One region of the Streptomyces sp. NPDC045026 genome, then DNA from elsewhere that is predicted to be linked to it. Evidence: riboswitches for the same ligand, from Rfam matches in the RefSeq annotation. Region 1 holds a riboswitch; each other region holds the start of a gene.

The links. A riboswitch is a leader RNA that binds a small molecule or an ion and turns the genes downstream of it on or off. The one in region 1 is predicted to bind cyclic di-AMP.
Region 2: it holds a riboswitch for cyclic di-AMP, as region 1 does, so the genes downstream of both, AC07EJ_RS26050 (C40 family peptidase) here and AC07EJ_RS15150 (transglycosylase family protein) in region 1, are expected to answer to the same signal.
Region 3: it holds a riboswitch for cyclic di-AMP, as region 1 does, so the genes downstream of both, AC07EJ_RS12500 (C40 family peptidase) here and AC07EJ_RS15150 (transglycosylase family protein) in region 1, are expected to answer to the same signal.

Annotation. Positions count from the first base shown of each region.
Region 1 is NZ_JBWKIS010000005.1:448,173-451,438, reverse strand. It holds gene eno (phosphopyruvate hydratase) at 1-923, opposite strand, end outside; gene AC07EJ_RS15150 (transglycosylase family protein) at 1,283-1,972, opposite strand; cyclic di-AMP (ydaO/yuaA leader) riboswitch at 1,977-2,148, opposite strand; gene AC07EJ_RS15145 (transglycosylase family protein) at 2,318-3,266, opposite strand, start outside.
Region 2 is NZ_JBWKIS010000013.1:72,548-75,813, reverse strand. It holds gene pcrA (DNA helicase PcrA) at 1-1,419, opposite strand, end outside; cyclic di-AMP (ydaO/yuaA leader) riboswitch at 1,687-1,835, shown strand; gene AC07EJ_RS26050 (C40 family peptidase) at 1,844-3,007, shown strand; gene AC07EJ_RS26045 (tellurite resistance/C4-dicarboxylate transporter family protein) at 3,035-3,266, shown strand, end outside.
Region 3 is NZ_JBWKIS010000004.1:431,941-435,206, reverse strand. It holds gene AC07EJ_RS12510 (ATP-binding protein) at 104-538, shown strand; gene AC07EJ_RS12505 (DUF6328 family protein) at 560-1,153, opposite strand; gene AC07EJ_RS12500 (C40 family peptidase) at 1,283-1,756, opposite strand; cyclic di-AMP (ydaO/yuaA leader) riboswitch at 1,760-1,937, opposite strand; gene AC07EJ_RS12495 (hypothetical protein) at 2,291-2,599, opposite strand; gene AC07EJ_RS12490 (ATP-dependent Clp protease proteolytic subunit) at 2,607-3,242, opposite strand.

The DNA.
Region 1 (3,266 bases):
TGGACTTTGTCGCCCAGCTTCTCGGTGATGACGTTCCAGCCGGCCCAGTCGTCCTCGTACAGCGGGTCCTCGATGGAGACCAGCGGGTACGCGGAGACGAGCTCCTCGTAGTACTCGGTCATCTCGGCGGCCGAGCGGGACTTGCCCTCGAACTCGTACTTGCCGTCCTTGTAGAACTCGGACGCGGCGACGTCGAGCGCGAGCGCGATCTGCTCGCCGGGGACGTAACCGGCCTGCTTGATGGCCTCGACGATGAGGTCGAGGGCCTCGCGGTTCGAGCCGAGGTTCGGGGCGAAGCCGCCCTCGTCGCCCAGGCCGGTGGACAGGCCCTTGGTCTTCAGCACCTTCTTGAGGGTGTGGTAGACCTCGGCGCCCCAGCGGAGGGCCTCGGAGAAGGACTCCGCGCCGATCGGCGCGATCATGAACTCCTGGATGTCGACGTTGGAGTCGGCGTGCGACCCACCGTTGAGGATGTTCATCATCGGGACGGGCAGCAGGTGCGCGTTCGGGCCCCCCAGATACCTGAAGAGCGGCAGGTCGCTGGCCTCGGAGGCGGCGTGCGCGACGGCGAGGGAGACGCCGAGGATGGCGTTGGCGCCGAGCGAGCCCTTGTTGTCGGTGGCGTCCAGGTCGAACATCGCCTGGTCGATCAGGCGCTGCTCGGTGGCGTCGTAGCCGACGAGCTCCGGGCCGATCTGCTCGATGACAGCGAGGACGGCCTTCTCGACACCCTTGCCCTGGTAGCGGTTCGGGTCACCGTCGCGGAGTTCGATGGCCTCGAACGCGCCGGTGGACGCACCGGACGGGACAGCGGCACGACCGGTGCTGCCGTCGTCGAGGCCGACCTCGACCTCGACCGTGGGGTTGCCTCGGGAGTCCAGGATTTCCCGGGCTACGACGACGTCGATGGACGGCACGAGCATCTCCTTCTGGGATGTGACGCAACTACGCCGGGCCGCTTGGTCCGGCAACACACGAGCCTATCCGGCTCCGGGCCATCAGCCGGACGACAGACCGGCCCGTGGACAAAACCGAGAGCGAATTGTTTCCGAACGGAACAAAAAGCCCCGGCCGACAACGGACGAAAAACCAGGACCCCTCACACACCAAAGCCCCGCCCCGGGCGCGACGGGGGAATGCGCACCCGGGGCGGGGAGTCCTTGGGGACCTTGCGTGGTACCGGCCATCCGCCGAAAGCCGGTACCCGAGCGGCCTGAGGGCTGCGGCTCTCCTCTATTACTCGCTACGACTCGCTCGAGGCGGAGCCGCCGGCCCGTGTCGCCTACTTGAGGTGGAGCTGCTGGCCCGGGTAGATCAGGTCGGCGTCCTCGACGATGTCCTTGTTCAGCTTGAAGAGCTTCGCCCAGCCGCCCTTGACGTGGTGCGTCTCGGCGATGGTGCTGAGGGTGTCGTGAGCCTTCACCTTGTACTCGCCGTCACCCTTCTTGACCTTCTTTCCGGCCGGGGTCTCGACGGTCTTCTTCGACTCCTGCTTCGGAGCGGCGGGCGTCGTGCGCTCCTGGCTGCGGGTGGTCGGCTGCTCGGCCTTGCGCTCCTGCGGCTGCGGGGCGGCCGGCGCGGGGGCGGCGGAGCCGGTCGAGGCGGCGGAGAGGCCCACGCCACAGCTCGGCCAGGCACCCTTGCCCTGGCTGGCCAGGACCTTCTCGGCGACGGCTATCTGCTGCGCCTTGGAGGCCTTGTCGGCAGTGGAGGCGTACGCGGTGCCGCCGTACGCGGCCCACGTGGACGAGGAGAACTGGAGGCCGCCGTAGTAGCCGTTCCCGGTGTTGATCGACCAGTTGCCGCCGGCCTCGCACTGCGCGACCGCGTCCCACTCGGAGGCGGTGGCGGCGGAGGCACCGGTGGCACCCATCAGCGGGACGGCGACAGCGGCACCGGTGACACCGGCGAGCGTGGCGACACGGACGGCCTTGGACGGGCGGCGGTGCTTGCCCTTGCTGGAAAACAGCATCGAGAGATCCCCTCACCGACGCCTACGAGGTGAGCTGTCGGGTTCGGGCCGGATGAGTGCCCGGTCGCACGTCTTGCGTGCGACTTAACCCCAAGCCGGTCGTCCGGCCGTCTCTCAACGGCCGGGACCGGCACTTACCTTGGGTCCCCCGCTCCTGCCTACGGCGCTTACGCGACGACTGTTCCCGTACGGACATTGGCAGGATTCGGCGTGACATCCGACGGGGCCCGCTGTGGCGAGCGGTGATGACCGTAAGCAGCGGATCGCCCTAATTTCAAAGACGATCAGGGCCTTTGAGACCCATCTCTCACTCTCACCAAAGCGGACATTCAGCCCGAACTGCCGCTACTTTTCGCCCGATTCGAGCCCAAGATCCAGACTCTGACCAGGAAGGATGAGGTCCGGGTCGGCACCCACCGCCTCCTTGTTCCCGGCGTACAGAGCGGCCCATCCGCCGTCCACGTCATGGGTGTCGGCGATGTCCCAGAGGTTGTCACCGGCGCGCACCGTATAGGTATCTTCGTCCGGATTTGCGGCCTTACGACCGTTTTCGTCACCGCGCGAGGCGTGGCGGCCCGCGCCGTCGTCGGCGCGCGAGGAGCCGGCGGTGTCGTCCTTAGCGGCGCCGCCGCGGTGCCGGCCGGCGGCGGGCGGCGTGGCGGAGTCCGAGCCGCCCGAGGCCTCCGGGGAGGACTCGTCGGGGGTCGAAGTCGAGCCGTCCTGGCCGGACTTGTCAGCTTCAGCGACATCCGTGGCGTTACCTGCGGTATCGCCCGACTTGTCGTGATTCTTCTCTCGGGAGTCGTCCTTCGCGTCCGAGGACGCGGAGTCCGACGGCTCGTCGCTCGCGTCGCCCTTCGCCGCGTCGTCGCTCCCGGAGTCACCGGCCGACGCCGACGGGGTCGGCAGGGCCGCACCGGGGTCGACCTCGGCCGCGGCGTCGTCCGCCGTGAGCCCCGAGGTGACCGAGCAGACCGGCCACGCCCGCGGGCCCTGGTCGTCGAGGACCTTCTCGGCGACGGCTATCTGCTGCGAGCGGCTGGCCTGGTCGGCGCGCGGCGCGAAGTCGAGGCCGCCGTAGTTCTCCCAGGTCTCCTGAGAGAACTGGAGCCCGCCGTAATAGCCGTTGCCCGGATCGGCGCTCCAGGAGCCGCCGCTCTCACACTCGGCGAGCTTGTCCCACGTGGCCGTCGACGCGGCGCTCGCGCTGGTCGCGCCAAGCAGAGGGATCGCGATGGCGGAGCCGGCCACTCCTGCGGCGACGATGAGCGCGGGAGCCTGGCGGGGGCGACGG
Region 2 (3,266 bases), on a different contig from region 1:
GACGTCCCTGACCTCCTTGCGCTCGTAGAAGCGGACTCCGCCGACGACCTTGTAGGGCAGGCCGACGCGGATGAAGATCTCTTCGAAGACACGGGACTGCGCGTTCGTCCGGTAGAAGACGGCGACGTCGCCGGCCTTCGCGTCGCGCGCGTCCGTGAGCCGGTCGATCTCGTCGGCGACGAACTGCGCCTCGTCGTGCTCGGTGTCCGCGACGTATCCGGTGATCTGCGCGCCCGCGCCCGCGTTCGTCCACAGGTTCTTGGGGCGGCGGGATTCGTTGCGCTCGATGACCGCGTTGGCCGCGGAGAGGATGGTCTGCGTCGAGCGGTAGTTCTGTTCGAGCAGGATCGTCGTCGCGTCCGGGTAGTCCTCCTCGAACTGGAGGATGTTACGGATGGTGGCTCCGCGGAACGCGTAGATCGACTGGTCCGCGTCACCCACGACGCACAGCTCGGCGGGCGGGAGGTCGTCCGCGCGGGGCGGCTCGTCCTCCGCGCGTCCGCTGTCGGCCGAGCCCACCAGCTCTCTGACCAGCGCGTACTGCGCGTGGTTCGTGTCCTGGTACTCGTCGACGAGGACGTGGCCGAAGCGGCGGCGGTAGTGCTCGGCGACGTCCGGGAAGGCGCGCAGGAGGTGCACCGTCGTCATGATCAGGTCGTCGAAGTCCAGTGCGTTCGCCTCGCGGAGGCGGGACTGGTACATCGCGTAGGCCTGGGCGAGGGTCTTCTCGAAGCCGTCGGCGGCCTGGCCTGCGAAGTCCTCCTCGTCGATCAGCTCGTTCTTCAGGTTCGAGATCTTGGCGCTGAAGGACTTCGGCGGGAACTTCTTCGGGTCCAGGTCGAGGTCGCGGCAGACCAGGGCCATGAGGCGCTTGGAGTCGGCGGCGTCGTAGATCGAGAACGACGACGTGAAGCCGAGCTTCTTGGACTCGCGGCGCAGGATGCGCACGCAGGCGCTGTGGAACGTCGACACCCACATCGCGTTCGCCCGCGGGCCGACCAGGGACTCGACGCGCTCCTTCATCTCGCCCGCGGCCTTGTTCGTGAACGTGATCGCGAGGATCTGGCCGGGGTGCACGCCGCGCTCACCGAGGAGGTACGCGATGCGGTGCGTGAGCACGCGGGTCTTGCCGGAGCCGGCGCCCGCCACGATGAGCAGCGGGGAGCCGCCGTGGACGACGGCCGCCTTCTGGTTCTCGTTCAGCCCGTCGAGGAGGGCCGCCGGGTCGAGCGCCGGGCGTGGGGCGCCGTCCCGGTAGTACGCGTCCCTGGCCGGGGGCACGTCGAACTTCCCGTCGAACAGGTCGTCCGGAACGTGCTCCGGAGCCGTGTCGTCCTCGGGCGGCGGCGGGGCATGTTCCTCACTGGCCTTCGAAGCCGTGAGGTCCGCCAGGAAGCTGTCGTCAAAGAGGCTGCTCATCGCTCTACGAGTCTAGGCCGCCCCACTGACACCCACGGCCGCCCCGGAAACTTCGCCCGACTTCGCGGACCCGGCCACCTCACGTAGTGCGTGAATCACCCTCCGTAAGGATTACCGGAGGTCACGAGCAAGATTGCCGAAGGTCACGAAAATGTATCGGGCATATCGAACATCAACCTTCACAGCAGCCACACGAGTTGGCTAGCGTGCTCCGCGGGCCGCCCGTCCCCCCGCCGGCAACCGCGCCGCGAACGGGTCGCCCCCGCTGAGTTCAGTACGCCGAGAGGCATGGAACCGGGGACCCACGACCTTTGGGGTGAATCGGCCGACGACCCGTCAGGGACGGCCGTAGGGCAGCCTTCCGAATCTCCGCCCGAACCCGACAGCTAACCCGGTAGGCGGTCATGGGAAGGAGACGCGCCCCTTGGCGTCGCACCGCAAGCCGCGCAGCAGGACAGCCGGTCCCCGCACGGCCCCCGTCGTCGGCATCACCACGGCGGCCCTCACCTCCATAGCCCTGCTCTCGCAGAGCGCGAACGCCGCACCCTCCGCGCCGCCGAAGCCGAGCATGGAAGAGGTCCAGAAGAAGGTCGACACCCTCTACCACCAGGCGGGCGTCGCCACGGAGAAGTACAACGCGGCCAAGGAGCACACCGCCAAGCAGCAGAAGCGCGTCGGTGACCTGCTCGACGACGTCGCACAGCGCACCGAGAAGCTCAACAAGGCCCGCCAGGAGCTCGGCACCTTCGCCGCGGCCCAGTACCGCACGGGCGCCGTCTCCGACACCGCGACGCTGCTCCTCGCCGACGACGCGCAGGACTACTTCGACCAGGACCAGCTGATGAGCCGGCTCACGAGCCGCCAGAAGAAGGCCGTCGACGACTACCAGACCGAGCAGGCCGCCACCACGAAGAAGCGCACGGAGGCGGCCAAGAGCCTGGAGACGCTCACCACTTCGCAGGCCACGCTCCGGAGCACGAAGAGGGACGTCCAGCAGAAGCTCGGCGACGCCCGCGAACTCCTGTCGAAGCTGACCGCCGAGGAGAAGGCGCGGCTCGCGGCGATCGAGAAGAAGAAGCAGGAGGCCGCCAGGAAGAAGGCGGAGGAGCTGGCGCGTCAGCAGGCCGAGGCGGAGGCCAAGCGCAAAGCGGCCGAGGAGGCCCGGCAGAAGGAGAACCCCGGGACCGGCACCGGTTCGGGCACGGGTACGGGCTCCGGAAGCACCGGCAGCGGCTACGCCGCCAAGGCCGCGAAGGTCATCGCCTTCGCCGAGTCCCAGGAGGGCAAGCCGTACGTGTGGGGCGCCACCGGCCCGGACTCGTACGACTGCTCGGGTCTCACGCAGGCCGCGTGGAAGGCGGCCGGCATCACGCTGCCGCGCACGACCTGGGACCAGGTCAAGGTCGGCACGACCGTCACCACGGCCAATGCACAACCCGGTGACCTGGTCTTCTTCTACGACGACATCAGCCACGTCGGCATCTACATCGGCGACGGCAAGATGATCCACGCCCCCAAGCCGGGCGCGAACGTGCGCGTCGAGTCGATCTACTACATGCCGATCCACAGCGTGGTGCGCCCGGCCTGACCGCCTTCGTGGGGTTACGTTCGGGCGGTGCGCGGCCCGAACGCAACCCCAGGCCCCGGACCCACGTGGTCCCAGCTCCCACCGGCAGCCGGCGCCGCCGTCATGGCCACCGGCATCATCTCGGTCGGTTTTCACCTGACCGGTCACTCGGTGCTGTCCGGCATCATGCTCGTGCTCGCCGCCGCCCTCTGGCTCGTCCTCGCGGCGGACTTCGCGAACCGGCTGGTGCGCGAGCGCGAACGCTGGGGGTCCGAGGCCG
Region 3 (3,266 bases), on a different contig from region 1:
AGCGGGAGTGGCACTCTGGCGCGAAGCACCAGTCCGGGGGGCGCCTCGAGTCATCCGCCATGTGTCGGATTCAGGCCCCGGCGAAAAAAGGGACGACGTCGCCATGGCAGATCACCAGGAAGCATCCGTCACTCTGCCGAGCGATCCCGCCTCGGTCTCCTCGGCCCGCACATATGTCGGTGACGTACTCGCCGAATGGGGCATGCCGCGCGACGCGGAAACAGCCGACACCGTCCGGCTCATCGTCTCCGAACTCGCCACGAACGCGGTGATGCACACCCGCGGGCAGTCACCGGTCTTCACCGTCGACGTGCATCTGGCGCGCGACGAACAACTGCGCATCGGTGTCACGGACAGCCACCCGCGCTACCCGAAGCGGCTGCCGGCCGCCGTCCAGCAGGACAACGGGCGCGGCATGGTGATCATCCGCTGTCTGACCGCGGAGTGCGGCGGAAGCCTGTCGGTCCGGCCCACCCCCGAAGGCGGCAAGACCGTATGGATCGCCCTGCCGTGGACGGTCCCCGTCCCGCAGGCGTGACGGGCAGCAGGCACGAGGCGGCTACGGGGACGGGGTGTCCGTCCCTTCCTGTGCCCGCGTGAGTGAGCGCCGCACCAGACGCGGCAGCACGCCCCACAGGCCCGCACAGACCGCGAACGTGCACGCCCCCGCCGCGATGCCCGCCGCGCGCCCCGCGGTGACGTCCACGACGAGCAGCACGGACCCGGCCAGGGCGAGCATCAGAACGCCCAGGCCGGCCGAGGCGAGCCGCGAGGACATCTGCACGATCTCCGGCTTGGCACCCCGCCGGAACAGCGCGCGGTGCAGCGCCGCGGGCGCCGTGAACAGCGCGGCGGCGAGCACCGCGAGCAGCAGGGTCGCGATGTAGGTCGCGCGCTGCACGCCGTCGAGCGACGGGAACCTCGGAGTGAACGCGAGCGTCAGCAGGAACGCGAAGAGGATCTGCACGCCCGTCTGGGTGACTCGCAGCTCCTGGAGCAGCTCGCCGAAGTTCCGGTCAGCACGCTCCAGCCGCGTCTCGTGCCGGTCCTGATGCCGGTCCTGATGCCGGTCCTGATGCCGGTCCTGAGCTCCGCCGGGCGGGCCCGTGGCGCGTCGGTCGTCCTCACCGCCTGCGGGTCGGTCCTCGTCCATACGACCACGAGTACCCCATCGCGCGGTTCCAAGGCGGACGGGGCGGGCGCGTGCCCCTCCGAAGCCTGACGGGTCCCCAGGCCCCCTGGGGACCCGTCAGGCGACGCGAAGGGTCTTCGCGGACACGACCTACCGCACGCGCCCGTACCAGACGCTCTTCGTCCAGATCCGCTCCAGTCGCACCACGGCACCGGTCTTCGGCGAGTGCCAGATCTTTCCCTTCCCGGCGTAGATGCCGACGTGGTAGATGCCGCGGCCCGCGTGGAAGAAGACCAGGTCACCGCGTTGGCGATGGGACGCGGAGACATGGCGGGTCTTGTTGTACTGCTGGGCGGCGGTGCGGGGCAGCTTCTTGCCCACACGCTTGAACGAGTAGCGCGTCAGGCCCGAACAGTCGAACCTGTGCGGTCCTGAGGCCCCCCATTGGTAGGGGCTTCCCTTCTTGGAGGCCGCGATCTGGAGGGCCTTCGTCGCCGGTGGCGCGGCTTCCGCTTGGGGCGCGGCTCCGGGGACCAGCAGGCTGCCACCCGTTACGGCGAGCGTGAGGGCCGAGGCGGTGCCGGCCCTGGTGAGCAGCGACGGGACACGATTGAGCGCAGTCATGCGCAACCCTTCGTCAGCCGCCTGTGAAGGATGACCTGTCGGATTCGGGCTGGCGAAGTTGCCCGGCCGCGAAGTGCGGCTTCACCCCAAGGGCCGGCCCGGAAAACAGCTCCGGCGGCCCGTCATGCTCGGGTCCTCCACTCCTGCCGATCCACTTCTGTCGACCTGGCATCCGTACGGCGGCAGGACTCGGCGTCCGCACGGACCGCCCCGCCGCGGCGGCGGGGGCTTGTCGTCGGAAGGGATCTTCACGCACGAACGGCGCGACCGCAGCGCGGAATCGGCCGTGTGTGAGTGTCCTCACGAATGATCTGTTCGGGTGGACAGCGCACCTTTCGCCCCCGGCGCGGGGGTCCCAACGACGCCCGCACCAGCAGCGGAAGGCGAAATTCCGCACTCCGCGTACACGTTCCGCGCAACTTTTCCGGTTCGCATGTGCGAGTACCGGCTACTCCGTATGTGGGTACCTCTTCTGGTCCGTTTCAGCCCGGCTCCGGACGGTTCGAGTCGATCGCTTCGGTCTCGGATGCGCCGTCAATTGACCGGCTCCGGTGGCAGAGTGACCCGTTGTGTCCTTCTTTCTCCGTCCAGGACCCGCAAAGCCTGAGCCAGCGTCGTCGTGTGGACCTCGCTCTCGCCCCGCTGATGCATGAGCGTCAGGGCGTCCCTGAGCGCCGTCGCCTTGCTGACGAGCGCTTGCGCGGCCCGTAGTCCGCCGTACGTGTGGTCGCTCCTGGCCGGGTTGATCCTGCCGAGCAGGTCGACGACCTCCAGGTAGCGGTCGAGGAGCTCGCACTCGGCGCGGGTCAGTGCGGGCAGTGGGGGCAGCTCGGGCGGCAGCATCGCCGGTTCACCGGGCGCCGGGGGCCGAACCGGACGTCTTGCGGTTCTCGATGACCCGGTCCACGAGCCCGTACTCCACGGCGTCCTGGGCCCGAAGGATCGTGTCCCGCTCGATGTCGGCGCCGATGCGCTCGCGGCTCCGCCCGGTGTGCCGCGCGAGCAGTTCCTCCAGCTGGGCCCGCATGCGCACCAGTTCACGGGCCTCGATCTCCAGGTCGGTCGGCTGGCCCTGTGCGGGTTCGGGCAAGCCGGGCTGATGGATCACCACGCGCGCGCCGGGCAGCATGGCCCGCTTCCCCGGCGTCCCGGCGGCCAGGAGTACGGCAGCGGCGGAGGCGGCCTGCCCGAGACACACGGTTTCGACCTCGCAGCTGACGAACTGGATCGTGTCGTAGATCGCCGTCATCGCGCTGAACGAGCCGCCGGGGGAGTTGATGTACAGCGCGATGTCCCGGTCCGGCGCGGCGTACTCGAGGTGCATGAACTGCGCCATCACGTCGTTCGCGGAGGTGTCGTCGATCGGCGTCCCCAGGAACACGATGCGCTCCTCCAGGAGCTTGGAGTACGGATCGAACGTGCGGTGCCCGGCCGAGGTGCGCTCGGTGAACTCGGGCAGGACGTAGCGGGCGGAAGGTCGGGTCATGACGCGTGCCTCCTTGAGCGCGAC